4 regions of the Variovorax sp. V35 genome follow, and region 1 is predicted to be linked to each of the others. Evidence: predicted binding sites of a transcription regulator. Region 1 holds the regulator's gene; each other region holds the start of a gene.
What was found. The regulator LexA, encoded in region 1, represses DNA repair genes until DNA is damaged. The targets are predictions, from matches to a motif close to ACTGTATNNNNATACAGT.

Region 1 (7,422 bases):
TCGCGCAGGCTTCGTGCGGCAATTTCCGTTGCTGTCGCCCGCCCCTGTCGAAGCCACCGAGGCGCTCGAACAGTTGCGCGCGCTGTGGCACGGACACCGCATCGCGGTGCATGTGAGCGATGTCGCACCGGGCCCCGGGATCGACACGCCCGAAGACCTCGCGCGCGTGCGCGCCGTCTTCGCGGCCGGCTCGCCTGCATGAGCTGCAGGCCGCCCCGAGGGAGACGGCGGCAATTTGTCACGGGGACGCATGCTATCCTCGATGCAATTCCGCCTCGGCGCGCCTGAGGGTGCGCATGGGGCGCGACACAAAATCTAAGAACCTTCCGAGGACACCATGAGACTTATTTTGCTGGGCGCGCCCGGAGCAGGCAAAGGCACGCAAGCGACCTTCATCTGCCAGAAATACGGCATCCCCCAAATCTCGACCGGCGACATGTTGCGCGCCGCGGTCAAGGCGGGCACCCCCCTCGGGCTGCAGGCCAAGACGATCATGGATTCGGGTGCACTGGTCAGCGACGACCTGATCATCAACCTCGTGAAGGAACGCATCGCGCAGCCCGACTGCAACGGCGGTTTCCTGTTCGACGGCTTCCCGCGCACCATTCCGCAGGCCGACGCCATGAAGGCGGCCGGCGTGAAGCTCGACTACGTGCTCGAGATCGACGTGCCCTTCGGCGACATCATCGAACGCATGAGCGGCCGCCGCTCGCACCCGGCATCGGGCCGCACCTACCACGTCAAATTCAATCCGCCGAAGGTGGAAGGCAAGGATGACGTGACCGGTGAAGAGCTGATCCAGCGCGAAGACGACAAGGAAGAGACCGTGCGCAAGCGGCTCGACGTCTACAGCCAGCAGACCCGTCCGCTGGTCGACTACTACTCGGCCTGGGCCAAGGCCGATCCGGCCGCCGCACCGAAGTACCGCGCCATCCAGGGCGTGGGCACGGTCGACGAGATCACGCAGCGCGCCCTTGCCGCACTGAACAGCTGATTTGATTCAGCGGCTGACCCCGTCAGCCTCTCTCCTAACCGCCCTCCGACTCCGGCAGGGCGGCCACTCCCAAGAGTTCCAGCACCAACGCGACCCGCGCTTTCACCGGCGTGAGTGCGCCCGCATCCCGCAGCCCGTCCCCGGGTTTCGGCAGGATGCGTCCGTTCGTGCAGCGCGTGGCGCGCAGCACCGCCACGCCGGCGGCCTGCGCCGTCAGCGTCGCGGCTTCCAGCGCGTGGTGCACGGTGCCGTTGCCGGTCGTCGCCAGAACCAGTCCGCGCAAGGGCTCTGCCGATGGAAGCAGCAGCGCCTCGACGATCGCGCCGCTCGCGCCCGCGTGGCTCATGACGATCTCGACACGAGGCCACGGCTTCGACACGGCCTCCAGCCGCGCCGCATCGAACGGCGCCCCCTGCGGCCACGCACGCACGCGCCGCACTTCGCCCTCTTCCACATAGCCGACCGGCCCCGCATCGCCTGACGCGAAGGCATCGAGACGGTAGGTGTGCACCTTCTGCACGTCGAGGCCGCTGTGGACCGTGCCCGCGCACACCACCGTCACGCCCCGCGCGCCAGGCGTCGAAGCCACCACGAGCGCGTCGCGCACGTTCTGCGGACCATCGGGCGACAGGGCCGTCGCCGGACGCATCGCACACGTCAGCACCACCGGCTTGGCTGGCGCCAGCACGGCGTGCAGGAAGAAGGCGGTTTCCTCTAGCGTGTCGGTGCCGTGCGTGGTCACGATGCCGGCCACATCAGGCTGCGCCAGCCAGTGTGCGCAGCGCGCGGCCAGCTGGCGCCAGGTGTCGGCGTCCATGTCTTTGCTGTCGAGCTGCGCGACCTGCTCCGCCACCAGCGTCACGCCGGCCGGCGCCTCGATGCCGCCCAGCAGGTCCGCCACGCCCACCTGCCCGGCGGTGTAGCCGATGTTGTCGCCGCTGCTGGCAGCCTTGCCGGCAATGGTGCCGCCGGTGCCCAGCACGACCACGCGGCGCGTCTCGGACGAAGAGGAATGAGTCATGGCTTGTCAACTTTTGAAAACTGGTTAAAAATACAGGTACTGGATATCTAGCCAGTGCCGCAAGGAAACCACTATGCAGTTCGCAGTGAAGCTTACCGCCCGCCAGCAGCAGATCCTGGACCTGATCCAGGGCGCCATCGCACGCACCGGTGCGCCGCCCACGCGCGCCGAAATCGCCAACGAGCTGGGCTTCAAGTCGGCCAACGCCGCCGAGGAGCACCTGCAGGCCCTGGCCCGCAAGGGCGTGATCGAACTCGTCAGCGGCACCTCGCGCGGCATCCGCCTCAAGGGCGATGCGCTGCGCTCGCTCCACGAAACGCGCCACCGCGAAGGCAACCAGTTCTCGCTCTCGCTGCCCGGCATGGCCCAGCTCGCGCTGCCGCTCATCGGCCGCGTGGCGGCGGGTTCGCCCATCCTTGCGCAAGAGCACGTCGACCAGACCTACTACGTCGAGAACACGCTCTTCCAGCGCCAACCCGACTACCTGCTCAAGGTGCGCGGCATGTCGATGCGCGACGCCGGCATCATGGACGGCGACCTGCTCGCCGTGCAGGCCACGAAGGAAGCGCGCAACGGCCAGATCGTGGTGGCGCGCCTGGGCGAGGAAGTCACCGTGAAGCGCCTGAAGCGCAACAAGCAGGTGATCGAGCTGCACGCCGAGAACCCCGACTACCCGACCATCATCGTCCAGCCCGGCGAGCCCTTCGAAATCGAAGGCCTCGCGGTCGGCCTCATCCGCAACACGATGCTGATGTAGCCCCGGGCCTGCTGCCCACACGCAGCAGCATCTCATCCGGCCGCGACAGGTGGCGGGCGTATGGCGCGAAGTCGCCATCACCCTGTCGTGGCCGACTCAAGAAATCCTGCCTGTGTTCAACCTCATACTTTTTTGGAGTTCACATGGGAATCGCCCTCCTCGCCATCGCCGACCTCTGGTCGCCCCTGCAATCGCTGGCCACCCGCTGGATGCCCGCCCGCCGCCCGTCGCACGGTGAGAGCGGCGACGCTGCTGCCGGTCTGCGCTACGTGGCCATTCGCCCGGCCTGCACGGCGCGCCCCGCTGGCGGCTCCACGCCTGCCAGTTCGCCATCCGCCGCCGCAGCGCCCGCCCGCCCGCTGCGCGTGGTCCGCGTGGTCGACCGCCAAGGCACGCAGCGCGGCTGCGCCAACCGGGTCGTGATCTCCGGCCGCATGGCCGACGTGTGCGCCGAACTCGACCGGCTCGCCGCGCTGGAAGCCGCGGAAACCGGCAGCGGCGCGCCCCGCCCCAGCCACCTGCACTGAAAAAGTGCCAACGAACCCGCCGTGCCTGCGCACTCTGTGCGCCCCTCATGCGCACGGCGGATTCACTGGAATCGGCCTGAAACAGGCCTTCCGGCCGCCATCCGGCACCGGGTATCCAAACGTTCACACGTGCGACCTGCCGATGCTGCGAGGCACAATGGCATGCCATGAACATTGTGATCCTCGACGACTACCAGGACGCCGTGCGCAAGCTGCAGTGCGCTGCCAAGCTGGACGCTTACGCCGCCAAGGTCTACACCAACACGGTCAAGGGCATCGGTCAGCTGTCGGTTCGCCTCAAGGATGCGGACGTCATCGTGCTCATCCGCGAGCGCAGCCAGATCTCCCGCCAGCTGATCGAGAAGCTGCCCAAGCTCAAGCTGATTTCCCAGACCGGTCGCGTCGGCGGCCACATCGACGTCACGGCCTGCACCGAACGCGGTGTGGCGGTGGCCGAAGGCTCGGGCTCGCCGCAGGCGCCCGCCGAACTCACCTGGGCGCTGATCATGGCGGCCATGCGCCGCCTGCCGCAGTACATCAGCAACCTCAAGCACGGGGCCTGGCAGCAGTCGGGCCTCAAGTCGGCATCGATGCCGCCGAATTTCGGCGTGGGCTCGGTGCTCAAGGGCAAGACGCTGTGCATCTGGGGCTACGGCCGCATCGGCCAGCTGGTGGCGCGCTACGGACAGGCCTTCGGCATGCAGGTGGTGATCTGGGGCCGCGAGGCCAGCTGCGCCAAGGCGCGCTCCGACGGCTTCCAGGTGGCGCAGAACCGCCACGAATTCTTTGCCGCCGCCGACGTGCTGTCGGTGCACCTGCGGCTCAACGAGGACACCCAGGGTCTCGTCAAGCTCGAAGACCTCTCGCGCATGAAGCCGACGGCGCTGTTCGTCAACACTTCGCGCGCCGAGCTGGTGGAAGCCGATGCCCTGCTGGCCGCGCTCAACCGCGGCCGCCCCGGGCTGGCGGCCATCGACGTGTTCGAGAGCGAACCGCCGCTGCAGGGCCATGCGCTGCTGCGCCTCGAGAACTGCATCTGCACGCCGCACATCGGCTACGTCGAACAGGAAAGCTACGAAAGCTACTTCGGCCAGGCGTTCGACAACGTCGTGAGCTTCATCAAGGGCAACCCCACGAACATCGTGAATCCCGGCGCGCTGCAGGTCCGGCGGTGAACCCATGAGCCGGCCCGCGCCGCAGCGAGGCGCGCTCTGGGCGCTGCTGGCCGGCAATTTCGTGATCGGCACGGGCGTGATGGTCGTGCCGGGCACCCTCAATGAGATCAGCGCCTCGCTGGCGGTCCAAGTCGCCACCGCGGGCCAGCTGATCAGCGCGGCCGCCTTCGTGATGTGCTTGGGCGCCCCGCTGCTGGCCGCCGCGGTCGCCGGCTGGGACCGCCGCAAGCTGCTGGCCCTCACCCTGCTCTGGTACGCCGCGTGGCACGTGGTCGCGGCGCTCGTACCCAGCTTCGGCGCGCTGCTGCCGGTGCGCATGCTGACGGTGATCGCGCCCGCCATCTTCACGCCCCAGGCCGCGGCCTGCGCCGGCATGCTGGTGCCGCCCGAGCAGCGCGGGCGCGCCGTCACCTTCGTCTTTCTCGGCTGGTCGGTGGCCTCGGTGCTGGGTCTGCCGATCGGCGCGCTGATCGGCGGCCACCTGGGCTGGCGCATGGCCTTCATGGCCATTGCGGCGCTCAGCGTCGTGAGCGCGGCCTCGGTCTGGCTCACGCTGCCCAGCGGCATCCGGCCCGCCGCGCTCACGGCCGCCGCCTGGTCGCGGGTGCTGCGCAGCCCGGTGCTGATGGGCATCGTGTCGGTCACGGCGCTGCAGGGCGTCGGCCAGTTCGTGCTGTTCAGCTATTTCGGCCCGCTGCTCAAGCAGGGCTTCGGCGCCGACGCCAACACGCTGAGCCTGATGTGGGCGCTGTTCGGCGCCTTCGGCCTGCTGGGCAACATGGTGGTGAGCCGCTACATCGACCGCGTCGGCGCCGGGCGCATGGTGCTGTTGACGACCGGGCTGATCGCGCTCAGCCTGCTGCTGTGGCCGCTGGCCAGCACGCTGGCGTGGCTCGCGGTGGTGCTCGTGCCCTGGGGCCTGGGCTGCTTTGCCACCAACTCCTCGCAGCAGGCGCGCCTCGTGGGGCTGGCGCCCGCCCTGGCGCCGGGCTCGGTGGCGCTCAACAGCTCGGGCATCTACATCGGCCAGGCCCTGGGTGCGGCGCTGGGCGGCTGGCTGCTGGCGAACGACGCCACCGAGTGGATGAGCCGGGTCGGTTTTGCACTGATGCTGCTGGCCATGGGCCTGAGCATCGCCATCGACCGCAGCCGCCGCCCGGCCTGATTCCGATGCCCCGCGTAACACCCGGGGCGCGGGCCTCCCGCGAGATTGCAAAATCGGAGCTTTCGTCCGCGTCGCGCACCCGCGCCGGCGCGGCCGCCCCGGACACCCACCAACCCATGAGAACCTTGATCCCATGACAGTGAACTACCCCCGAATCGGCGTGATCGGCGCCGGCGCCATGGGGCGCGGCATCGCGCAGATCGCCGCCCAGGCCGGCAGCGAAGTGCTGCTGCTCGACAGCTTCGCAGGCGCCGCCGAGCGTGGCCGCGAAGCCCTCGCCACCCAATGGAACAAGCTGCACGAGAAGGGCAAGATCGACGCCCCCACGCGCGACGCCTACGTGGCCCGCGTGAAGGCGGTCGACGGCATGCAGGCGCTCTCGGGCTGCGACCTCGTGGTCGAAGCCGTGGTCGAGAACCTCGAGGTCAAGCGCACGCTGTTCCGCGAGCTCGAGGACGTGGTCGCGCCCACCGCCACGCTGGTCACCAACACCTCGTCGCTGTCGGTCACGGCCATCGCGGCCGGCCTGCAGCACCCCGCGCGTTTCGCGGGCTTCCACTTCTTCAACCCCGTGCCGCTCATGAAGGTGGTCGAGGTGGTGGCGGGCTTCAAGACCTCGCCCGAGGTCTGCCAGCAACTGGCCGGCTATGCCACGCAGATGGGCCACAGCGCCGTGCAGGCGCAGGACACGCCCGGCTTCATCGTCAACCACGCGGGCCGCGGCTACGGCACCGAGGCGCTGCGCATCGTCGGCGAAGGCGTGGCCGACTTCGCCACCATCGACCGCATCCTGAAGGACCAGGCCGGCTTTCGCCTCGGCCCGTTCGAGCTGCTCGACCTCACGGCGCTCGACGTGTCGCACCCGGTGATGGAGTCGATCTACCACCAGTACTTCGAAGAGCCGCGCTTCCGCCCGAGCGTGATCACCGCGCAGCGCCTGGCCGCTGGCGCACTCGGCCGCAAGACCGGCGAAGGCTTCTACCGCTACGACAACGGCGTGATGCAGCAGGCGCCCGAGGCGCCCGCGCCGGTGATCGAAGGCACGCCCGCGGTCTGGGTGTCGCCGCGTGCCGCGCGCCGCGCCGAGCTGCTGCGCCTGGTGAACACGCTGGGTGCGCAGATCGACAGCGGCAGCGCTCCCGCACCGCAGTCGATCATCCTGGTCGCGCCGCTGGGCTTCGACGTGACGACGGTCGCGGCCGTCGAGCGGCTGGACGCCACGCGCACCGTCGGCATCGACATGCTGATCGACGACGCCGCCACCAAGCGCCGCGTGCTCGCCACCAACCCGGCCACGCGCCGCGACGTGCGCGACGCCGCGCACGCCCTCTTCGCGCGCGACGGCAAGGCCGTGAGCGTGATCCGCGACAGCGGCGGCTTCGTCACGCAGCGCGTGATCGGCGCCATCGTCAACATCGCCGCCGACATGTGCCAGCAGCGCGTGTGCACGCCGGCCGACCTCGAGACCGCCGTGCAATTGGGCCTGGGCTATCCGCGCGGCCCGCTCGCCATGGGCAACCTGTACGGGCCGACCAACATGCTCGAGGTGCTGTTCAACCTGCAGACCGTGTATGGCGACCCGCGCTATCGCCCGAGCCCGTGGTTGCGCCGCCGCGGCGCGCTGGGCCTGAGCCTGCTGCACGAAGAAGAATAAGCACGCACACCATGACCGCCGAACTCAAGAGCACCAGCGAAGGCAGCACCATGGTGCTGACCATCGTCAACCCGACCCAGCGCAACGCGCTGGGCCCCGAGATCTATGCCGCCGGCATCGAGGCGCTGA
Region 2 (7,422 bases), 3.5 Mb from region 1:
TGGCTCGCTGATGAAGTCCTTGGCGGCCAGCTCATCGAGCGCCTTCGCCAGCGTGCCGGGCTCTTCCTCGTGCTTGGCCAGCTTGCGCTCCAGCTCCGCGCGCGAATGCTCGCGCTGGCTCAGGAGGCGCAGGGCGCGACCTTTGAGGGAGGGGGCACTGAAGGCCATTCGGGGGTGGTGGGTCGCTCACGCGGCCCACGCACTGCGCGAAGGCCGCTTATCTCAAACTTACTCCGCCGCCTTGTCGGCCTTCGATGCCTTGGCGGGCTTCTCGGCCTTCTCGGGTTCGCTGCCGGCGTCGGCCGCGAGCAGCGGAATGCCCAGCGACTCGCGCACCTTGTTCTCGATCTCGCGCGACAGGTCGGGGTTCTCGCGCAGGAACTCGCGGGCGTTGTCGCGGCCCTGGCCAATCTTCTCGCCGTTGTAGGCGTACCAGGCGCCCGACTTGTCGATGATCTTGGCGTTCACGCCCATGTCGATGATCTCGCCCTCGCGGCTGATGCCTTCGCCGAACAGGATGTCGAACTCGGCCGTCTTGAACGGCGGGCTGACCTTGTTCTTCACCACCTTCACCTTGGTTTCGTTGCCGATGGCTTCGTCGCCCTTCTTGATGGTGCCGATGCGGCGGATGTCCAGGCGCACCGAGGCGTAGAACTTCAGCGCGTTGCCGCCGGTGGTGGTTTCGGGCGAGCCGAACATCACGCCGATCTTCATGCGGATCTGGTTGATGAAGATGACCATGCAGTTGGTCTTCTTGATCGTGGCCGTGAGCTTGCGCAGCGCCTGGCTCATCAGGCGGGCCTGCAGGCCGGGCAGCGAGTCGCCCATTTCGCCTTCGATTTCGGCCTTGGGCGTGAGCGCGGCGACCGAGTCGACCACGATCAGGTCGACGGCGCCCGAGCGCACCAGCGAGTCGACGATTTCCAGGGCCTGCTCGCCGGTGTCGGGCTGGCTGATCAGCAGGTCGGACAGGTTCACGCCGAGCTTCTGGGCGTACTGCACGTCGAGGGCGTGCTCGGCGTCGACGAAGGCGCAGGTGCCGGCCTGCTTCTGCATGGAGGCGATCACCTGCAGCGTGAGCGTGGTCTTGCCCGAGGATTCCGGGCCGTAGATTTCAACGACGCGGCCACGGGGCAGGCCGCCGACGCCCAGGGCGATGTCCAGGCCCAGCGAGCCGGTGGAGACCACTTGGATGTCTTCCAGCGCCTCGCCTTCGCCCAGGCGCATGATCGTGCCCTTGCCGAACTGCTTTTCGATCTGGGCCAGCGCGGCCTGCAGGGCCTTGGCCTTTTCACTGTTGGCGACCGAGATGCTTGCGCCCTTGACGACTGCGTCCATGTGGAAATCTCCTTGAATATCAACGGTTTGTGTCGGGATTCATCCATCTGCTTTTAACCACAGACTGGATGCTTGAACAGTAGTGTAGGGGCTCATGGCGATTCGCAAACCCACTTTAAAGTCAGTTTGCCTTACCATCTAAGGCCATGGCCGACCCCGCCTTTCCCACCGATCCCGACGCCTGGCGCCAGACCCATCTGGGCCGCCTGCTGGGCCATGCGATGCGCCGCTTCGACGAGCGCGTGCTGGCGCTCATGGCGCACGACATCGACGTGCCGCTGGCGCTGTCCAACCTCGCGGCGCGCGCGCAGGTGAGCGCGGCGCACATCCACATCACGCGGCACCTGGCGCGCGAGGGCTCGCGCCTGACCGAACTGGCCGAGCGCGCCGGCATGACCAAGCAGGCCATGGGCACGCTGGTCGACCAGTGCGAGGCCTGGGGGCTGGTCACGCGCGGCCCCGACCCGCTCGATGCGCGCGCGCGACGCGTGCTCTTCACGGCCGACGGGCTGGCCTGGCTGGACGCCTTCCGCCGCGCCGTGACGCAGACCGAGCGCGAGTTCCGCGCCAGCGTGGGCGACGAGATCGCCACCGTGGTAACCATCGGACTCGAAGCCTATACAGCGGGCTAGACTCGCGTTGAGACAAATGTGAACTGCGCCGGCATGGCGCCTGAATCCGCCGGAGGTGGCTCATGCGAATACTGATTGCCGAAGACGACCAGGTGCTGGCCGATGCCCTGCTGCGCAGCCTGCGCACCTCGGGCGCGGCGGTCGATCACGTGGCCAACGGCTCGCAGGCCGACACCGCGCTCATGACCCACAGCGAGTTCGACCTGCTGATCCTCGACCTCGGGCTGCCCAGCCTGCACGGCATCGAGATCCTCAAGCGCCTGCGCGCGCGCGGCTCGCAGCTGCCGGTGCTGGTGCTCACGGCGGCCGACAGCGTGGAAGAGCGCGTGAAGGGCCTGGACCACGGCGCCGACGACTACATGGCCAAGCCCTTCAGCCTGCAGGAGCTCGAGGCGCGCGTGCGCGCCCTCACGCGGCGCGGCATGGGCGCCACCAGCAACGCGATCCGCCACGGCCCGCTGGTCTACGACCAGGCCGGCCGCGTGGCGACCATCGACGGCAAGATGATCGAGCTGTCGGCGCGCGAACTGGGCCTGCTCGAGGTGCTGCTGCAGCGCGCCGGCCGGCTGGTCAGCAAGGACCAGCTGGTGGACCGGCTGTGCGAATGGGGCGAAGAGGTGAGCATCAACGCCATCGAGGTCTACATCCACCGCCTGCGCAAGAAGATCGAGAAGGGACCGGTGCGCATCGCGACGGTGCGCGGGCTGGGCTACTGCCTCGAGAAGATTCCCGGTTGAGCGTGCCCCGCCCGCGCGCAATGCCGTCAGGGCTGCTTGCGCAGATTGACGAGCAGCGTGGCGCCGGTGTTCGAACGGATCAGGAACATGAGGCTGCGGAAGTAGCCGTTGCTGTCGTACACGCCCGCCGGCACCAGCCCGATGATGGCCGGCCCGGCATAGCTGCCGGTGGCGGCGGGGGTGAGCTTGCAGTCGTTGGTGCTGGCCGTGGCGGCATTCACGGCCTTCAGCGTGAGGCTGTACATGTTCTTGGCCGAGCCGGGCTGCGCCAGGGCGACAGTACCCGAGAGCGTGCACTGGCCGATCTGCACGCCGCTCGTGCTGCCGGTGAACACGCCCTGGCCGTCGACCTGCACCGTCACGCCCAGGCTCGGGCTGCTGTCGGTGTTGGACCACGTGCCGGTCATGCTCGCCTGCGACACCGCCAGCGCGTTCTCGATGGTGTAGGCCAGCGGGCCGATATCGGACGGCCTGCCATTGTCGTAGGCGTAGGTGCCATTCACCGACTTCTTCGGCGTGAAGGTGCCCGAGCCGGTCACCGGATACGCGTTGGGCGGGACATACAACTGGGTGTCCGGGTTGAAGGACCAGTCGAGCCCCGTGACCTTCAGCGCCCCCCACATCGTGGTCCCGAGGAAGCTGCCTGCCAACGAACCGTTGGTGCCGACGAAGGCGATGCCTCGCACGCCGGCATAGATGCCTTCGCTGTCGTTGCCCACCGCGGCGGTGGAGCCGGGCTGCGGCGCGCTCAACGAAGGCGACGGCTCGGAGCCCGGCACGGCGGCGCGGTTCTCGGCCGGTGCGGGCGCGGGCGCCGGGGCTGGGGAGGGCGCAGGGGCGGGCGCCGGAACCGGTGCGATCGGCAGCATCGGCATCCCACCGCCGCCCCCGCCACCTCCACCGCCGCATGCAGTCACACCCACGCTGGCGGCCAACACGGTCGCGGCCATCCAGAGCGGCTTGGGGCAGCCGCCCACGGTCTTTTGCTTCATGATTTCTCCCTGATGTTTTTGAATTGCAGAAACTGCACGTCAAGGCTACAACCAGTCACACCTTGTCAATGAAACGTCACACCTGCGAATCGCAGTACTAGTTCACGCTCGCCCGCGTTCTTTCGTCTTGCCAGGAACTCCCTTGAAGCTCTTCCAGCGCGCCCAGCGCTCCCTGTTCGGCGAGATCCTCGACTGGATGCTCACGCCGCTGCTGCTGCTCGTGCCGGTGAGCATCGGCGTGACCTGGCTGGTGGCGCAGGGCATCGCCAACGCGCCCTTCGACCGCGCGCTGGAGCACAACGTGAAGGTGCTGGCCGAACTGGTCACGGTGAAGCAGGGACAGACGCACTTCGTGCTGTCGCAGTCGGCGCGCGAGATCCTGCGTGCCGACGACGCCGGCCACATCTACTACCAGCTGCTCGACGGCCACGGCACGCTGCTGCACGGCGAGCGCGACCTGCCGCAGCCCAACGTGGACGACCCGCCCGGCACCAACGTGGTCCTGCTGCACAACAGCACCGTGCACGGCCAGCCGGTGCGCGTGGCCTCGCTGTGGATTCCCAGCGGCAGCGAAGAAGTACCGCCGTCGCTGCTGCAGCTGGCCGAGACGCGCGAGAAGCAGGCGGTGCTCGCCACCGAGATCATCAAGGGCGTGCTGCTGCCGCAGTTCGCGATCCTGCCGCTGGCGGTGCTGCTGATCTGGCTGGCGCTGGTGCGCGGCATCAAGCCGCTGTCGGTGGTCGAGGCGCGCATCCGCGAGCGCCGCCCGGGCGACCTGAGCCCGCTCGACGAATCCTCGGTGCCGCTCGAGGTGGTGCCGCTGGTGTCGTCGGTGAACGAGCTGCTCGACAAGCTCAACGATTCCATCTTCACGCAGAAGCGCTTCCTGGCCGACGCCGCCCACCAGCTCAAGACGCCGCTCGCGGGCCTGCGCATGCAGGCCGACCTGGCGCAGCGCGAGGGCGCCAACGCCGACGAACTCAAGCAGTCGCTCAAGCAGATCGGCCGCGCCAGCGTGCGCGCCACCCACACCGTGAACCAGCTGCTGTCGCTGGCGCGCGCCGAGGGCACCAGCGCCATGACGCACTGCCAGCCCTGCGACCTCGCGCGGCTGACCATCGAGGTGGTGCGCGAGGCCGTGCCGCGCGCGATCGAAAAGCGCATCGACCTGGGCTACGACGGCGTCCAGGCCGGCGCGCCCGGCGTGATGGTCGACGGCAACCCGACGCTGCTGAAAGAGTTGGTGCGCAACCTGGTCGACAACGCGCTCAACTACACGCCCTCGACGCCCGAGCGCCCCGGCGTGGTCACGGCGCGCGTGCTGGCCGACCCCTTCGGCCACGTGCAGCTGGTGCAGGTGGAAGACAACGGCCCCGGCATCGCCGAGGCCGACCGCGAGCTGGTGTTCGAGCCCTTCTACCGCGTGCTCGGCAACGAGGCCGACGGCTCCGGGCTGGGCCTGCCGATCGTGCGCGAGATCGCCAACCAGCACCGCGCGCGGGTCAAGCTCGAAGACGCGCACCCCGGCAAGCACCCGCCGGGCGCGCTCTTCACCGTGCGCTTCGAGGAGGCCCCGTCGGAATGAATCCGCTCGACACGCTGCGCCAACGCTTCCTGGAAATCCGCCTCGACACCGACGTGTCGGACATGTTCGACTTCGGCGCCGATCTGCTGGAACAGGATTCAGCCGAGGCGCTGGGCTTCCACTACACGCTGCTGCACGACACCGGCATGGACAGCGAGCTCTACGACTGGCTGTGCCGCAAGTTCGGCGAGCGCGGCGACGAAGCCGAAGACCACCTGCTCGCGCAGTTCGACCAAGAGCCCGACCCGGCCATGCAGGCCACGGTGCTGCAGCTGCTCGGCGGCTTCAAGTACCGCAAGGGCCGTCGCCTGAAAGAGACCGCGGCCCTCGCGCGCGCCGCGCTCGCGTCGCCGCACGACGAGCTGCGCTGCAAGGGGCTGTGGGTGATCGGCTGGCTCGGCGGCACGACCGACATCGCCAAGGTCGTGCCGCTGCTCACGCACGATGCCGTCGCCACGAACCGCCGATGGGCCGCGAGCGCGTTGATGCAGATCGTGTTCAACCGCCGCAGCGCTGCGCCCCAGGCGCTCGAGCCCTTGCGCCAGGCGCTCGACACCGAGACCGATCCGGCCGTGCTGGGCGGCATCCTGGTCGCGGTGCAGGAAATCGCGGGCAAGAAATTCGGCCTGAGTTCCAGCTCGCACGAGCCACCGTCCGAAGAAAAACTGCAGGCCGCATTGGCCAAGGCGCGGCGCATGTTCGCGCGCGCTGCTGCGGCCTGACCGGGTCAGGGCGCGGGCGTGCCCGAAGGCTTTGCGTCTTTGCGGATCTGCACCCACTCGGGGTGGATCTGCCGCGCCATTCGCTGCGGCTCGCGCTCGTCGAGCGCCGCGGGTGCGAGCCCGAAGCCGGCCAGGTCGCCGCGCGTCCACAGCCAGTAGCCCGCGTTGGCGGCGAGCAGGGCGACAAGGAACAAGCGAAGCTTCATGCCCTCGCTCAGAAAGACATGCCGCGCGGACGCACGCTCACTTCATCGCTCGAGATCAGTTGCAGGCCGGCGTCGGTGCGCACCTGCAGCTCGCCGCCCCAGGCCACGCCTTCGCACAGGCCGGCGGTGCCGTCGCTGAGCGTCACCTCGCGCCCGCGCAGCACGTCGCGCGCCGCGAAGCGTTCGGCGAAAGGCGCGAAGCCCTGCGCCTCGAAGGCAAGCACGCTGCGCACCAGCGGCTCGGCCAGCGACAGCAGCACCTCGGGCGCGGATGCGTCGGGCTGCCACTGGCGCAGCCAGGCCGGCGGCGTGCGCATGCCGTCGCCCTCGCGCGGGCCGATGTTGATGCCGATGCCCACCACGAGGTAGCGCGCGGCATCGGGCCGGGCGGTCTGCGGCATCGCCGTTTCGATGAGGATGCCGACCAGCTTGCGGTCGTTCACCCAGATGTCGTTGGGCCACTTGAGGCCGACCTGGTGCGCGCCCGTCGGGTCGAGGCTTTCGGCCACGCTCACGCCCACGGCCAGCGACAGGCCCGACCAGTCGGCCGGCGCCAGCGGCATGCCGAGCGAAAAGGTGAGGGAGGCGGGCGCCTCGGGTTGTTGCGCGCTCTGCCAGGGGCGGCCGAGGCGACCGCGCCCCGCCGTCTGGCGCTCGGCCACGAGCAGCACGGGGTCGGTGCGGCCGGCGCGCGCGCGGCGCATCAGCTCGGTGTTGGTGGAATCGATTTCGGCCACGGCCTCGACCGCGAAGCCGGACAGCAGCGGCGCGACCGTCGCGGCGATCCGGTCTTCGAACCAGGCGCTGGCCGGCGTCGTGGCCATCGTCAGTCTCCGGCGGCGGCCGGGGCGTCGCCCTTGGACTTCTTCTTGCCGTCGGCCTTTTTCTTGTCGGCCTTCTTGTCCGCTTTTTTCTTCTCGGCTTTCTTTTCAGCCTTCTTCGCTTCCTTGGCCTCGGCCTTCTTCTTCTCGGCCTTTTTCTTGGCCTTCTTCTTTTTCTTCTTGTCCTTTTCCTCGTCCTCGTCCTTGGGCGTCAGCAGCGTGCCGCGGCACATCTCGGAGCCGCACCAGCACGGGAACTCGGACAGCAGCTTCTCGGTGTACGGCTCGTCGATGATCAGGCCGTAGTCGTAGTTCAGTTCCTCGCCGGCGGCGATGTTTCTCAGGGCCTTGATATAAACGCGCCCATCGACTTCGTCGGCCTCGCAGTT
Region 3 (7,422 bases), 530 kb from region 1:
GTGCGGCACCTCTTCTGAACAAGGAGGCTTTCATGCGACGCAGAACCTTGACTCTCGCGGCCCTCGCCGCCACGGCACTGCCCGGCGCGGCGGCTTGGAGCGCCGACGCGTACCCGAACAAGCCGATGAAGCTGATCGTCGGCTTCGCCGCGGGCGGCGGTGCCGATTCGCTCACGCGGATCATTGCGGAGGGGCTGTCGAAGCAGCTCGGCCAGCAGGTGATCGTGGAGAACCGACCCGGCGCCGACGGCGTGCTCGCGGCGCAGGCCACCTCGTCGGCCAAGCCCGACGGCTACACGCTGCTGATGGGCACCAACACCGCGATGGTCGCCGCGCCCACGCTGCGGCCGACCTCGCCCTACGACCCGTTCAAGGCCTTCACCCCGATCAGCTCGGCGGGGCAGTTCTCGATGTTCCTCGTGGTGCCTTCGAGCCTGCCGGTCAAGAGCGTGAACGAGCTGCTGGCGCTCGTGGCGTCGAAGCCCGGCGCGCTCAACTCGGCCTCGAGCAACAGCGCCTCGGAGCTCGCGATGCTGCAACTGCTGGGCGAGCGCAAGGTGGTCAACGCGCGCTACAAGGGCGACATGCAGGCCATGACCGACCTGCTGGGCGGGCAGATCCACATGATGTTCACCACCGGCACGCTGGCGCCGGGCTTCGTGAAGGAAGGGCGCATCCGCGCGCTGGTCACGCTGCTGCCGCAGCGCAGCGGCTTGCTGCCCGATGTGCCGACGGGCGGCGAGCTGGGGCTGGGCAAGCTCACGATCACGCCGTGGGCCGGGTTCTTCGGGCCGCCGGGGCTACCGAAGGAGATCACCGACAGGCTCTCGCTGGAGTTGCAGAACACGCTCAAACGGCCCGACGTGCATGCGCAGCTGGTGCAGCAGGGCTTCGAGGGCTACGGCATGAGCCCCGCGAAGTTCACCGAGTTCTTCCGCACGCAGTACGACGCCTTCGGCGCGACGGTGCGGGAGCACAACGTCAAGTTCGAATAGAAGAGGCCTCGCGGCGCCAGAAGGCGGCATCGGGGAAGGTGCCGGCGCCGGCCGCGGCGTTGTCCGTCATGTGCTCCGCGCGGCTCGTGCCCGGGATCGTGCAGGTCACGGCCGGATGGCTCAGCACGAACTTCAGCAGCACCTGTGCCCAGCTCGTGCAGCCGATCTCGCCGGCCCAGGCGGGCAGCGGCCTGTCGCGCAGGCGCCGCAGCAAGCCACCGCCGCCGAAGGGCATGTTGACGATCACCGCCACGCCGCGCTCGGCCGCGAGCGGCAGCAGGCGCTGTTCGGCATCGCGCGCATCGAGCGAGTAGTTGATCTGCACAAAGTCGAGCTGCTCGGCGCGCAGCACGGCCTCGACCTCGTCGTAGGCCGAGGCGGTGTAGTGGGTGATGCCGATGTAGCGCACGCGGCCTTTCTCCTTCCAGCCGCGCAGCGTGGCGAGGTGGGTGCGCCAGTCGACGAGGTTGTGCACCTGCATCAGGTCGATCTCTTTCGTGCGCAGCCGCGCGAACGATTGCTCCATCTGCGCGATGCCGGCTTCGCGGCCCGAGGTCCAGACCTTGGTCGCGAGGAAGGGCTTGGCGCCCGGCTTCGCTGTGGCCAGCAGTTCGCCGGTGGTTTCCTCGGAGCGGCCGTACATCGGCGAGCTGTCGATCACCGTGCCGCCGGCCGCGAAGAGCGCGTCGAGCACGCCGGGCAGGCGCCCGTATTCGTCGGTGCCGGGGCGCCGGTCGAAGCCGATCCAGGTGCCGCAGCCGACGACCGGCAGGGCTTCCTTCGTGGAGGGAATGGGGCGGGTGGTCATCTGCATCGCGGGCCTGCGGGGTGGCTGCTGGGCGAAGGAGGGGAGCGCGGCGCCTGCGCACAGGGCTGCGCCTAGTCGGAGCAACCGGGCGCGCGTGAGGGCTGGAAGGAGGGGGGCGTTCGTGGTGGGCGTCACGAACGAAATTCTGCGCCCGCCATGCCGGCGGGCGGAAGGGCTCAGCGCAGGTAGCGCCCGTCGGCCTTGAGCATCGACAGTTCCGAGAAGGTCAGCCCGCGGTGCTCGCCGGGCCGGTACGACACGGCGATGCCGCCGAGGTCCAGCGTCTTGAATGACTCCAGGCCCTTCTGCAGCGACTCGGGCGTGGGGTTGGCGCCCGCGCGCTTCAGGCCTTCGACCATGACCTTGGCGGTGACGTAGCCCTCCAAGCTGGCGTAGCTGAACTCGGTCATGCCGATCTTCTTCATCGCCGCCTGGTACTCGGCAATCACCGGCATCGCGCTGTTCCACGGGTAGGGAACGACCTGCGAGATGACCACGCCGGCCGCGTCCTTCTTGATGTCCTGGAAGAGCTTTTGCCCATTCAGGAAGGAGAACGAATAGAAGGCCGTCTCGCCGCCGGTCGCGCGGTAAGCCGCGATGAATTTCGCCGCCACGTCGTTGGTGGCCGACAGCACCACGGCCTTGGGCTTGAGCTTGGCCAGCTCGGCGGCGCGTTCGGCCGCGTCGGAGCCGTCGTTCTTGATGGCCACGCTGCCGACCATCTTGTCGCCGCGTTCGGCAATGAACTTCTGCGTGCTCTCCATCGCCGAGCGCGCACCGGGGTTGTCGTTGTGCGCGAAGGCGATGCGCGACAGGCCGATGGTGAACAGGTGGTTCACGATGCGGCTGTATTCCTCATCGAAGCTGATGCGCACCGGAAAGCCGAACTCGCTGAACTTCACGACCGGGCCCGCGCCCGTGTAGGGGCCGACGACGGGAATCTTCAGCTCGTTGGCCGCCTTCAGCGCGCCGACCGCGGACGAGGTGCCGATGGGCATCAGCACGCCCACGGCGCCGTCGCGCGCGAAGGTCTTGACGTTCTCGGCGCCCTTGGCGGGGTCGTAGGCGTCGTCGAGCTGGCGCAGCTCGACCGGGCGGCCGTTGATGCCACCGCTCGCGTTCAGCGCGGTGAACATGGCACGGATGCCGACCAGCGGCTCGGTCGACAGCGACGCGAGCGGGCCGGTCTGCACGTAGGTCTGGCCGATCAGGAGCGGCTTGGCGGGCTGGGCCGAGGCGGGCGCCCCTGCGAGGACGAGCGCGGCGAGGGCCAGAAGCCGCAGGTGAATCTTTTTGTGTCTCATGGTCACTAATTGTTAATAAACCGATCTTAAGGCGCGGGCCTTCGCAGGTAAATCGATCGCTGGTTGCGACCTGGGGAATACTGTATAAAAATACAGTTAACAACTGCAATCATGGGCCTCCCTTTCCTCGACTCCTTTTCCACCGCCGCGGGCCGCGGCGTCTGGCACGCCGACGAACTCGGCCTGGCCGACGCGCAGGTCGTGGCCACCGGGCATGCCGCGCTCGACGCCGAGCTGCCCGGCGGCGGCTGGCCCGTGGGCGCGATGACGGAGCTGCTGCAGGCCACGCCCGAGGCCCATGTCTGGCGCCTGCTGCTGCCCGCGCTGGCGCAGGCGGTGGAGGCGCGCGGCGGGCCGGTGGTGCTGGTCGGCGCGCCTTACGAACCCTGCGGCACCGCGCTGGCGGCGCAGGGGCTGCCGGTGGAGGCGCTGATGTGCGTGCGCAGCGACGCCCCGGCCGCGCGGCTGTGGGCCTGCGAGCAGGCGCTGCGCTGCGCCGAGATCGCTGCCGTCGTCGCCTGGCTGCCGCAGGCCCGCGTGGGCGAGTTGCGGCGGCTGCAGCTGGCGGCCGCGCAGCACGAGGTGCTGCTGTTCGTGTGCCGGCCCGAGTCGGTGGCGCTGTCGGCCTCGCCCGCGCGCCTGCGCCTGCGTGCCGAGCGCTGCCCGGACGACCCGGCGCAGATCGCGCTGCACCTGCTCAAGCGCCGGGGGCCGCCGCTGGCCGCGCCGGTGCGGGTGCCGGCGCGCAACGCCCGCATGAGCGCGCTGCTGGCCGCCGCCCGCGTGCGGCGTCAGCTGCGCCTGCAGTCGCTCGTGGCACCGGCCGCCGCACCGTCGGCCACGGTGGTGCGCATCGACGCATGGAAAGGAGGCCCGGATGCACTGGATCGCCTTGCAGTGGTCGTCTGAAACCGAGGACGCCGACGCCCCCGACATGCCTCCGCCCGAGGCCCTGGGCTGGTGGGCGCTGCAGTTCACGCCGCACGTCGCCTGGCAGGACGAGGCGCTGATGCTCGAGGTCTCGGCCTGCGAACGCCTGTGGGGCGGTCGCGCGCCGCTGATGCGCCAGCTGCTGGCCCTCAACCCCGCACCCGACGCGCGCATGCGCGGCGCGCAGGGCGCCACCAGCCTGATCGCGCTGGCGCGGCTGCGCCTGTTCGCGCGCAACGAGCACCGGCCCGCCGAGGTGCCGGCCGGCCTGCCGCTGGACACGCTGACGGCCGCGCAGGGCCACCTCGACCTGCTCGCGCGCCTGGGCTGCCGCACCTGGGGCGATGTGGCCGCCTTGCCGCGTGGCGGCCTCACGCGGCGCTTCGGCACCGGGCTGCGCGAGGCGCTCGACATCGCCTGGGGCCTGCGCCCCGAAAGCCACGCCTGGCTCACGCTGCCCGACGTGTTCGAGCAGAAGCTCGAACTGCCCGCGCTGGCCGAGACCGGGCCCGAACTCATGTGGTCGGCCAACCGCCTGCTGTCGGCGCTGCAGATCTGGCTGCGCGCGCGCCAGCGCGGCGCGCGTGCGCTCGAGCTGCAATGGACGCTCGACCTGCGGCGCCTCAACGGCGTGACCCTGCCGCCGCACCAGCAGCTCACCGTGCGCACGGCCGAGCCCACGCAGGACATGGCGCACCTGCGCCGCCTGCTGTCCGAAAAACTCGCGCTCACCACGCTGGCCGCGCCCGCGAGCTGGCTGAAGCTGCGCACGCTCGAAACCGATCCGCTGGCCGGCGCCAGCACCAGCTTCCTGCCGGAAGACAACCGCAAGGGCGACAAGCTGCACGAGATGGTCGAACGGCTCAGCGTGCGGCTCGGCGCCGACCAGGTGGTGGTGCCGCTCGCGCAGGCCGATCACCGGCCCGAGCGCCAGCAGCGGTGGCGGCCCGCGCTGCAGAAAGAGAAAACCCCGGCACCCGACAAGGCCCGCAAGGACGCCGCCTCGCAGCCCGATGCGATCTACCCGCCCTGGCTGCTGCCCGAGCCCTTGCGGCTCGAGATGGACGGCGAGCGCCCGTGCTACTGCGGGCCGCTGCGCAAGCTGGTCGGGCCGCAGCGCGTGGAAGCCGGCTGGTGGGGCGGCGAGGAAGACGGCGGCCAGCCCGCGATGCGCGACTACTACGTGGCCGAAAGCCCCGAGGCCGGCCTGGTGTGGATCTTTCGCGAGCGGCCCGCCACGCGCTTTTCGTCGGGCGAGGTGCGCTGGTACCTGCAAGGCTTCTATGCCTGACCTGAGCGGCAAGGAAGAGCGCAAGCGCCAGCCCGCCAAGGTGCATGTGCTGCCGCAGCGGCTGCGCCCGGCGCCGGGCCTGCCCGGCTATGCCGAGCTGCACTGCCTCACGAACTTCAGCTTCCAGCGCGGCGCGTCGACGCCCGAGGAGGTGGTCGAGCGCGCCTACCACCTCGGCTATGCGGCGCTGGCCATCACCGACGAATGCTCGGTGGCCGGCATCGTGCGCGCGCATGTCGCGTTGCGCGACCTGCCGGCGAAGCTGGACGCGCACGAAAGCGAGCACCCGGACGAACCGCCGATCCCGCGCAACCCCGTCTTCCGCCTGTTGTTCGGCAGCGAGTTCCGCTTCGAGCGCTTCAAGCTCGTGGTGATCGCGAACGACACCGAGGGCTGGGGCAACCTCTGCGAGTTCATCACCGCCGCGCGCAACACCGAGCTGCCCAAGGGCGAGTACCGCGTCGACTGGGACACGAGCGATGTCGCCTCGCTGCAGCGCTGCCAGGTCCTCTTCGTGCCGCACCGCCCGCCGGGCGGCATGCCGGAGGCGGTCACCGTGCAGGAAGACCTGGCCGCGGCCAGGGCGCTGTACGGCGGCAACCTCTGGCTGGCCGTGGAGCTGTTCAACGAACGCGACGACGACCTCTGGTTCGTCACGCTGATGCAGGCGGGCGAGCAGGCCGGTGTGCCGCTGGTCGCGGCCGGCGACGTGCACATGCACGCGCGAGGACGCAAGCCGCTGCACGACGTGCTCACGGCGGTGCGCGAAGGCCGCACGGTGGCCGAGTGCGGCTTTGCGCTGCAGTCGAACGCCGAGCGGCACCTGCGCCAGCGGGTGCGGCTGGCCGAGCTGTACCTGCCCGCGATGCTGGCGAACACGCTGGCGGTGGCGCAGCGGTGCCGTTTCGATCCCGAGGTGATCCGCGAGACCTACAAGTACCCGCTGGAGACCGTGGGCAGCAGCGAGACGGCGGCGCAGACGCTGGTGCGCAAGACGTGGGAAGGTGCGCGGGTGCGCTACCCCGACGGCATTCCCGAGAAGGTGCGTGCACAGGTCCAGAAAGAGCTCGACCTGATCACCGAGCTGGAGTACGAGATGTTCTTCCTCACGGTGGAAGACATCGTGCGCTTCGCACGCTCTCAAGACATCCTCTGCCAGGGCCGCGGCTCCTCGGCCAACTCGGCGGTCTGCTACTGCCTCGGCATCACCGCGATCAACCCCGACAAAGGCCACCTGCTGTTCGAGCGCTTCCTGAGCCGCCATCGCAAGGAGCCGCCCGACATCGACGTCGACTTCGAGCACCAGCGGCGCGAAGAAGTCATCCAGTACATCTACGAAAAGTACGGCCGCGAGCGCGCCGCCATCGCCGCCGTCGTCATCTGCTACCGCTCGCGCAGCGCCTTGCGCGACGTCGGCAAGGCCATCGGCATCGACGAGCGATTGGTCGACGAATTCGCCAAGGACCACTACTGGTTCGACGACACCGCACTCGGCGAACAGCTCGACAAGGCCGCCGCGCGCGTCGGCGTGAAGGAAGACCGGCTCAAGCTGGTCCAGTGGATCGAGATGACGCAGCGGCTCAAGGGCTTTCCGCGCCACCTGAGCCAGCACGTGGGCGGCTTCGTGCTCACGCACACCAAGCTCACGCGGCTGGTGCCGGTCGAGAAGGCGTCGATGAAAGACCGCTCCGTCATCCAGTGGGAAAAGGACGACCTCGAAGCCATGGGGATGCTCAAGGTCGACGTGCTCGCGCTCGGCATGCTGAGCGCCATCCGCCGCGGGCTCGACCACATGAACCGCTGGCGGGGCTCGATGATGGAGATGCATCACATCCCCAACGACGACCAGAACGTGTTCGACATGATCTGCGACGCCGACACCATCGGCGTGTTCCAGATCGAGAGCCGGGCGCAGATGTCGATGCTGCCGCGCCTGAAGCCGCGCACTTATGAAGATCTGGTGATCGAGGTGGCGATCGTGCGGCCGGGGCCCATCCAGGGTGGCATGGTGCATCCGTACCTCAAGCAGCGCGAGCGGGTGCGCAAGGGCTTGCCGATCCTCTACGAAAAAGAGGAACTGAAGCCGGCGCTGGA
Region 4 (7,422 bases), 3.1 Mb from region 1:
CGCGTGCTGCCGCCCGAGGTCTTCGATGCCACGGCGTTCTGCAGGCCCATGATGAACGACAGCAGCAGCACCGTGAGCGGCACCGCGAACGGCGTGGCCCAGGTCAGCGTGATCGCGCCGGCGAGCCCGAACGGGAACATCAGCGCGGCCTCCAGCAGCAGCGGCAGCGCATACACGCCATGCAGCCGGTGCTGGCGCGCCCAGTTCACCAGCACCGCGCAGACCGCGGCGCCGCTCACGAACGCGAGGATCGCGCCCAGCGCGTTCAGCAGCAGCGTGAGGTTGCCCAGCACCATGCCGTCCGCCAGCTGCGAGGCGAAGCCGGTCATGTGCGAGGTGTACATGTGCAGCACGAGGAAGCCGCCCGCATTGATGGCGCCGGCGTTGAAGGCCAGCAGCAGCCCGAGCGCGGTGTTCGTCGACGGCGCGCGGTGGCGGTTGGTGAGGAAACGAAGTCTGCGCACGGGGCTCTCCAGGGGCAGCTGCCTGCCGACAGCCACTCTAGCACCCAGTGTGAAGAACTACTTGAGCCAGCCGCGCCGGCGGAAGTACCACATCGGCACCAGCGCGCTCGCGGCCATCAGCGCGATGGCGTAGGGGTAGCCCATGGCCCAGTCGAGCTCGGGCATGAACTTGAAGTTCATGCCGTAGATGCTCGCGATCAGCGTGGGCGGCAGCAGCGCGACGCTGGCCACCGAGAAGATCTTGATGGTCTTGTTCTGGTTGATGTTGATGAAACCGACGGTCGCATCCATCAGGAAGTTGATCTTGTCGAAGAGGAAGGCCGTGTGGTTGTCCAGTGATTCGATGTCGCGCAGGATCTGCCGCGCCTCTTCGAACTGCTCGGCGTTGAGCATCTTGCTGCGCATCATGAAGCTCACGGCGCGGCGCGTGTCCATCACGTTGCGGCGGATGCGGCCGTTCAAGTCTTCCTGCCGCGCGATGGCGCCGAGCACCTCGCCGGCCAGTTCGTCGCTGACGTTGCCCGACAGCACCTTCTTGCCCGCCACCTCGAGTTCGTCGTAGATGTTCTCCAGCGTGTCGGCCGAGTATTCGGCGTCGGCGTCGAAGAGCTTGAGCATCACTTCCTTGGCGTCCTCGATCAGCCCCGGCGCGCGGCGTGCGCGCATGCGCAGCAGGCGGAACACGGGCACGTCTTCGTCGTGGATCGAGAACAGCACGCCGCGGCTGCGCAGGTCGGTGTTGTGCTGGTTCAGGATGAAGGCGACGCGCACCGTGCGCGGGTCTTCGTCGTCGTCGATCAAGAAGTCGGAGCGGATGTGCAGCTCGCCGTTGTCTTCCTCGTAGAAGCGGGCCGATTCCTCGATGTCCTCGTCCATCGCGTCTTCGGGAATCGAGAGGCCGTAGTACTGCTTGATCCAGCGCTTTTCCTCGAGCGTGGGCGACTCGAGGTCGACCCAGATCGGCTGGAACTTGGAGAGCTCTTCGAGCGACTCGATCTCTTCCTGGACGAGGCGGCCGTTGGCGAGCGTAAAGATGTTGAGCATGGGCTCACTCCCGGGGGTGACTGAACGATGGGCGAGGGCGGGGCGCTTTCAATTCCCGCGGACCCGGCGTCAGTACATCACGCGCAGCGTCGCCAGGGAGTTGAAAGCTGCCGAGACGGGGCGGTTTCCAAGGGGAGTCTCCGGTTGCAGCGAGGCGCGATTATGTCACCGGCCACAGGGCGACAAGGCACTCGAACTGGACGGACATACAGTAAAGTCGTGCCCATGCAGACCCCTGCGTCCCCCGTTCTTTCCACCCCGCCGAAGACGCAAGCCGAGCGCCTGGCCGCGGCGCTTGCCGCGCTCAACGACGACCAGCGCGCGGCGGTCGAGCACGGCGTGGGCGCGGCGGTCGGCGCCGACCACCGGCCGCTGCTCGTGATCGCCGGTGCCGGCTCGGGCAAGACCAGCACGCTGGCGCACCGCGTGGCGCACCTGATCGCGGACGGGGTCGATCCGCAGCGCCTGCTGCTGCTCACCTTCTCGCGCCGCGCCGCGCAGGAAATGGAGCGCCGCGCGGGCCAGGTGCTGGCGCGCGTGCTGGGCCTGAAGTCGGAGCGCCCGCCCGCGCTGCCGTGGGCCGGCACCTTCCACGGCATCGGCGCACGGCTGCTGCGCGAGTACGCCGCGCAGATCGGGCTGGACGAGAACTTCACCATCCACGACCGCGGCGACGCCGAAGACCTGATGGGGCTGGTGCGGCACGAGCTGGGCCTGTCGTCCACGGTCAATCGTTTCCCGCGCAAGGGCACCTGCCTGTCGATCTACTCGCGCTGCGTGAACACGCGCGCGCCGCTGGCCACCGTGCTGAAGGACAGCTTTCCCTGGTGCGCCGAGTGGGAGGCGCAGCTCAAGGCGCTCTTCGGCGCCTACGTCGAAGCCAAGCAGCAGCAGAACGTGCTCGACTACGACGACCTCTTGCTCTACTGGGCCGAGATGGTCGCCGAGCCCGCGCTGGCCGCGCACGTCGGCGCACGCTTCGACCACGTGCTGGTCGACGAATACCAGGACACCAACCTGCTGCAGGCCGAGATCCTGCGCGCGATGAAGCCCGACGGGCGCGGCGTGACGGTGGTGGGCGACGACGCGCAGTCGATCTACTCGTTCCGCGGCGCCACGGTGCGCAACATCCTCGACTTTCCGTCGCAGTTCTCGCAAGAGGCACGCATCGTCACGCTGGAGCGCAACTACCGCTCGACGCAGCCGATCCTCGACGTGTCGAACCGCGTCATCGCGCAGGCCGCCGAGCGGCACGCCAAGACGCTGTGGACCGACAAGCCCTCGGCCGGCAAGCCGGTGCTGGTGCTCGTGCCCGACGAGGCCGGGCAGGCGCGCTGGGTGGCCGACAAGATCCTGGCGCACCGCGAGGGCGGGCTGGCGCTGAAGTCGCAGGCGGTGCTGTTTCGCACCTCGTCGCACAGCGCGGCGCTCGAGCTGGAACTGGCACGGCGCAACATCCCGTTCGTGAAGTTCGGCGGCCTCAAGTTCCTCGAGGCCTCGCACGTGAAGGACCTGCTCGCCGTGCTGCGTTTCGCGCAGAACCCGCGCGGGCGCATGGCGGGTTTCCGGGTCACGCAGCTCATTCCCGGCGTGGGCCCGGCCACCGGCACGCGCCTGCTCGACGCGATGGACCAGGCGGCCGACCCGGCCGCGGCCGTGCGCGACTTCGTGCCGCCGTCGGCCGCGCGCGAACAGTGGGCCGACTTCGCCCAGGCCTATGCGGCGCTGCGCGCGCCGTCGCTGCAGTGGCCAGCCGACGTGGAAGTGGCCATGCAGTGGTACCAGCCGCACCTGGAGCGGCTGTACGAAGACACCTCGGGCGTGCGCCGCGCCGACGTCGAGCAGCTGGCGCGGCTGGCAGCCGGCTATGGCTCGCGCGAGCGCTTTCTCACCGAGCTCACGCTCGATCCGCCCGAGGCCACCAGCGACCGGCCCGGCCCGCCCTCGCTCGACGAGGACTACCTGATCCTGTCGACCATCCATTCGGCCAAGGGGCAGGAGTGGAACTCGGTGCACGTCATCAACGTGGTCGACGGCTGCATGCCGGCCGACGTGGCGCAGGGCGCGCACGAGCTGGAAGAAGAACGGCGCCTGCTCTACGTGGCGATGACGCGGGCCCGCGACCACCTGCACCTGGTGATGCCGCAGCGCTTCCACATCACGCAGCAGGCGGCGCGCGGCGACCGGCACCTGTACGCCAACCGCACCCGCTTCATCGCCGAGTCCGACCTGGCGGGCTTCGAGCTGCAGACCTGGCCGCCGCCGCCGGTGCTGCCGCCCGCGGTGCCACCGCCGGCCGCGGTGATCGACCTGCGCAACCGCATGCGCGCCGCCTGGCGCTGAACGGGCCGGCCCTTCGGGCGGGAGGGGCACTGCGCGCTGCACATGGAAACACTTGCTTCCAATGTGCCGCAACGGCATGCCACTGCACGGGGGCAGCTATGGAATCAATAGCGGATTAGGGCATGCAATACACCGGCCCGTCACTCGGGCAAGCCCCGGTATTGCAATACCGTGACAGCTTGGGCATAGTGAATCCGACCGCCCCCTTTCTTCATCTCCCTTCCTCTTCTCCCTCTCTCCCAACCTCACCTGTTTCGCCGGCCACGCTTCATCCCGGAGCGCGGTCATTTCCCCAACCGTCAATTCTCAGGAGGTCATTCATGAATTTGACGATCAGCGGTCATCACCTCGACGTCACACCTGCCTTGCGCACCTACGTCACGAGCAAGCTGGACCGGATCACGCGACATTTCGACCAGGTGGTCGATGTCAAGGTGATCCTCACGGTGGAAAAGCAGAAGGAAAAGGAACGCCGCCAAAGGGCGGAGTGCAACATTCACGTCAAGGGCAATGACATGTTCGCGGAATCGAGCCACGCTGATCTGTACGCCGCGGTCGATGAGTTGGTCGACAAGCTCGACCGCCAGGTGGTCCGCCACAAGGATCGCCTGCAAGACCACCATCACGTGGCGCCCAAGCGCGTGATGTAAACGCCGGGCCCCGCGCCCCGCATCTCAGGCCGCCTTCGGGCGGCCTTTTGTTTGTCCGACCACATTGGTGGGGCTTTGCAAGGGCCTCCAGAGGAAGCGACGCCTCACGGCAACACATGTAGACGAAAGTAATTAGGGGGACTGGGGGTTTTTACCGAGGAGGTGCATAATCGCCCCCGCTCTGACCCCACCATGAATCGCCTCGCGTCCATCCTGCCGCCCGCTCAAGTGCTCGTGAGCGTTGACGCCACCAGCAAGAAACGTGCTTTCGAAGAGGCCGGCCTGCTGTTCGAGAGCCTTCACGGTCTGGGCCGTGCCCTCATCACCGACAGCCTGTTTGCGCGCGAGCGCCTCGGCTCCACCGGCCTGGGCCACGGCGTCGCCATTCCGCATGGCCGCATCAAGGGCCTCAAGGCGCCGATGGCCGCGGTGTTCCAGCTGGCGAACCCCATCGGCTTCGACGCCCCCGACGAGCAGCCCGTGGCGCTGCTGATCTTCCTGCTGGTACCCGAAGCGGCCACGCAGAAGCACCTCGAAATCCTGTCCGAAATTGCCGAGCTGCTGAGCGACGCCGGCCTGCGCGAGCAGATCAAGTCCAGCACCGACGCCGCCGCGCTGCACGGCCTCATTGCCGGCTGGCAGTCGACCCAGGTCGCCTGAGCGCCCGTGCCGGGCCTGCCGCTGCTGATAAGCTGCGGCGACGCTTTTCTCTCCCTCCATCCTGACCAGAATGCCGGCGTTTTGCGCCGGCCGCCGCACGCATGAAGCCGACCGTCATCAGCGCCGATGCCATGTTCGAGGAGTTTCGCGGGTCGCTCCGCTGGGAATGGCTCGCGGGCCTGGGCGCCTCGGAGCGCCAGTTCGACCCCGACGTCATCAGCCGCGCGCAGTCGGCCGCCGACCTGGTCGGCTACCTGAACTACATCCACCCGTACCGCGTGCAGATCCTCGGTGCGCGCGAGGTGGCCTACCTCACGCGGGGCAGCAAGGAAGACTGCGTGCGCCGCATCGGGCGCATCGTCACGCTGGAGCCGCCGATGCTGGTGCTGGCCGACGGCCAGGCCGCGCCCGACGAGCTGCTGTCGATCTGCGAACGCGCCCAGCTGCCGCTGTTTGCCACGCGCGAGTCGTCGGCCTTCGTGATCGACCTGCTGCGCGCTTACCTGTCCAAGCACTTCGCCGAGCGCACCTCGATGCACGGCGTGTTCATGGACATCCTGGGCATGGGCGTGATGATCACGGGTGAGTCGGGCCTGGGCAAGAGCGAGCTCGGCCTGGAGCTGATCTCGCGCGGCAACGGCCTGGTGGCCGACGACGCGGTCGACCTGTACCGCATCAACCAGAACACCATCGAGGGGCGCTGCCCCGACCTGCTGCTGAACCTGCTGGAGGTGCGCGGCATCGGCCTCCTGGACATCCGCGCGATCTTCGGCGAGACGGCCGTGCGCCGGAAGATGCGCCTGAAGCTCATCGTGCACCTCGTGCGGCGCGACAGCTTTGAGCGCGACTACGAGCGCATGCCCTCGGCGCCGCTCACGCAGGACGTGCTGGGCATCCCGGTGCGCAAGGTCATCATCCAGGTGGTGGCGGGGCGCAACATCGCCGTGCTGGTGGAGGCGGCGGTGCGCAACTCGATCCTGCAGCTGCGCGGCATCGACACCTATGCCGACTTCGTGGCGCGCCACCACAAGGCGATGGAGAGCGGGCGCGATCCGGACTGAGCAAAGAAAAAAGCCCTTCAAAGTGAAGGGCCGCTTTCTGCTTCAGCAGGTCTTCAGCGTCAGCGCTTCTTGACGCAGTCGCCGCACAGGCCGTACAGCGACATGGCGTGGTCCTGCAGGACCCAGCCCTTGTCCTTGGCGATCATTTGCTGGCGCCGCTCGATCTCGGCGTCGTAGAACTCCTCGACCTTGCCGCACGAGGTGCACACCAGGTGGTCGTGGTGCGTGCCTTCGTTCAGTTCGTAGACCGCCTTGCCGCTTTCGAAGTGGCTGCGCTCCAGGATGCCGGCCTGCTCGAACTGCGTGAGCACGCGGTACACGGTGGCCAGGCCGATGTCGGAGTGTTCGTTGAGCAGCACGCGGAAGACGTCTTCCGCCGTCATGTGCCGCTGGCTGCCGGTCTGGAAGATCTCGAGGATCTTCAGTCGCGGCAAGGTGGCCTTGAGGCCGGTGTTCTTGAGTTCGTCGATGTTGGCCATGATGGTTCCTGCGCCCTGGGCTGAGGCCGGGCCTTCAGGCTCGGCCGCTACAATGTTCGATCATATCGCTACCCCCTCTTCTCCCATGCCTGCCATCCTCCAACGCCGGCCCTGGTTGCTGGTTGCTGCCATTGCGGCGACGCTCGCCCTCGGTGCCTGCAGCGGTTTCAGCGAACGCACGCGTGGCGCGCTGTCTGCCGTCACCCCCTACAAAGTCGAAGTGGTGCAGGGCAATTTCGTGTCGAAGGAACAGGTCGCGGCACTCAAGCCCGGCATGTCGCGCCAGCAGGTGCGCGAGATCCTCGGCACCTCGCTGCTGAACGACGTCTTCCACGCCAACCGCTGGGACTACGTCTTCACGATCCGCCGCCAGGGCGTCGATCCGCAGGAGCGCCGCCTGACCGTGTTCTTCAACGGCGAACTCATGGACCGCTTCGAGGGCGACGAAATGCCCAGCGAAGAAGAATTCGTCGCCACGCTCGACACCCGCCGCAAGAGCGGCAAGGTGCCGCAGCTCGAGGCCACCGAAGAAGAGCTCAAGAAATTCGCGCCCAAGGCCGACAAGAAAGCCGACACCACCGGCACCCCGGCAGCCCCCATGCCCGCGCTGCCGGCCGCCTACCCCCCGCTCGAAGCCGCGCGCTGAGCGTGCGCGGCACGGGCTCCGGCGGCGGCCACCCCTCCTGCGGGCGGTGCCCGCCGGACCGGTGGGGTGGCTTTC

Region 2: recA (recombinase RecA) is a predicted target of LexA. The motif match lies at 1,402-1,419, and genes of this name have one in related genera.
Region 3: imuA (translesion DNA synthesis-associated protein ImuA) is a predicted target of LexA. The motif match lies at 3,187-3,204, and genes of this name have one in related genera.
Region 4: ACAM42_RS02345 (ATP-dependent helicase) is a predicted target of LexA. The motif match lies at 1,704-1,721, and genes of this name have one in related genera.

What each region holds. Positions count from the first base shown of each region.
Region 1 is NZ_AP028666.1:3,645,105-3,652,526, reverse strand. Features, by position in the region: gene kdsB (3-deoxy-manno-octulosonate cytidylyltransferase) at 1-202, shown strand, start outside; gene adk (adenylate kinase) at 338-994, shown strand; gene ACAM42_RS16890 (asparaginase) at 1,029-2,015, opposite strand; gene lexA (transcriptional repressor LexA) at 2,089-2,772, shown strand; gene ACAM42_RS16880 (hypothetical protein) at 2,916-3,299, shown strand; gene ACAM42_RS16875 (D-2-hydroxyacid dehydrogenase family protein) at 3,467-4,474, shown strand; gene ACAM42_RS16870 (MFS transporter) at 4,479-5,639, shown strand; gene ACAM42_RS16865 (3-hydroxyacyl-CoA dehydrogenase) at 5,773-7,293, shown strand; gene ACAM42_RS16860 (oxepin-CoA hydrolase, alternative type) at 7,305-7,422, shown strand, end outside.
Region 2 is NZ_AP028666.1:7,171,261-7,178,682, forward strand. Features, by position in the region: gene recX (recombination regulator RecX) at 1-168, opposite strand, end outside; gene recA (recombinase RecA) at 229-1,338, opposite strand; gene ACAM42_RS33220 (MarR family winged helix-turn-helix transcriptional regulator) at 1,485-1,970, shown strand; gene ACAM42_RS33225 (response regulator transcription factor) at 2,033-2,707, shown strand; gene ACAM42_RS33230 (hypothetical protein) at 2,734-3,699, opposite strand; gene ACAM42_RS33235 (sensor histidine kinase) at 3,842-5,284, shown strand; gene ACAM42_RS33240 (HEAT repeat domain-containing protein) at 5,281-6,006, shown strand; gene ACAM42_RS33245 (sporulation protein) at 6,012-6,212, opposite strand; gene ACAM42_RS33250 (biotin--[acetyl-CoA-carboxylase] ligase) at 6,221-7,036, opposite strand; gene ACAM42_RS33255 (SET domain-containing protein) at 7,039-7,422, opposite strand, start outside.
Region 3 is NZ_AP028666.1:3,111,363-3,118,784, forward strand. Features, by position in the region: gene ACAM42_RS14390 (porin) at 1-18, shown strand, start outside; gene ACAM42_RS14395 (Bug family tripartite tricarboxylate transporter substrate binding protein) at 33-995, shown strand; gene ACAM42_RS14400 (aldo/keto reductase) at 982-1,809, opposite strand; gene ACAM42_RS14405 (ABC transporter substrate-binding protein) at 1,980-3,107, opposite strand; gene imuA (translesion DNA synthesis-associated protein ImuA) at 3,219-4,016, shown strand; gene ACAM42_RS14415 (DNA polymerase Y family protein) at 3,985-5,328, shown strand; gene ACAM42_RS14420 (error-prone DNA polymerase) at 5,321-7,422, shown strand, end outside.
Region 4 is NZ_AP028666.1:502,653-510,074, forward strand. Features, by position in the region: gene ACAM42_RS02335 (YoaK family protein) at 1-464, opposite strand, end outside; gene corA (magnesium/cobalt transporter CorA) at 522-1,508, opposite strand; gene ACAM42_RS02345 (ATP-dependent helicase) at 1,734-3,851, shown strand; gene raiA (ribosome-associated translation inhibitor RaiA) at 4,172-4,501, shown strand; gene ACAM42_RS02355 (PTS sugar transporter subunit IIA) at 4,694-5,161, shown strand; gene hprK (HPr(Ser) kinase/phosphatase) at 5,263-6,222, shown strand; gene fur (ferric iron uptake transcriptional regulator) at 6,282-6,701, opposite strand; gene ACAM42_RS02370 (outer membrane protein assembly factor BamE) at 6,787-7,347, shown strand.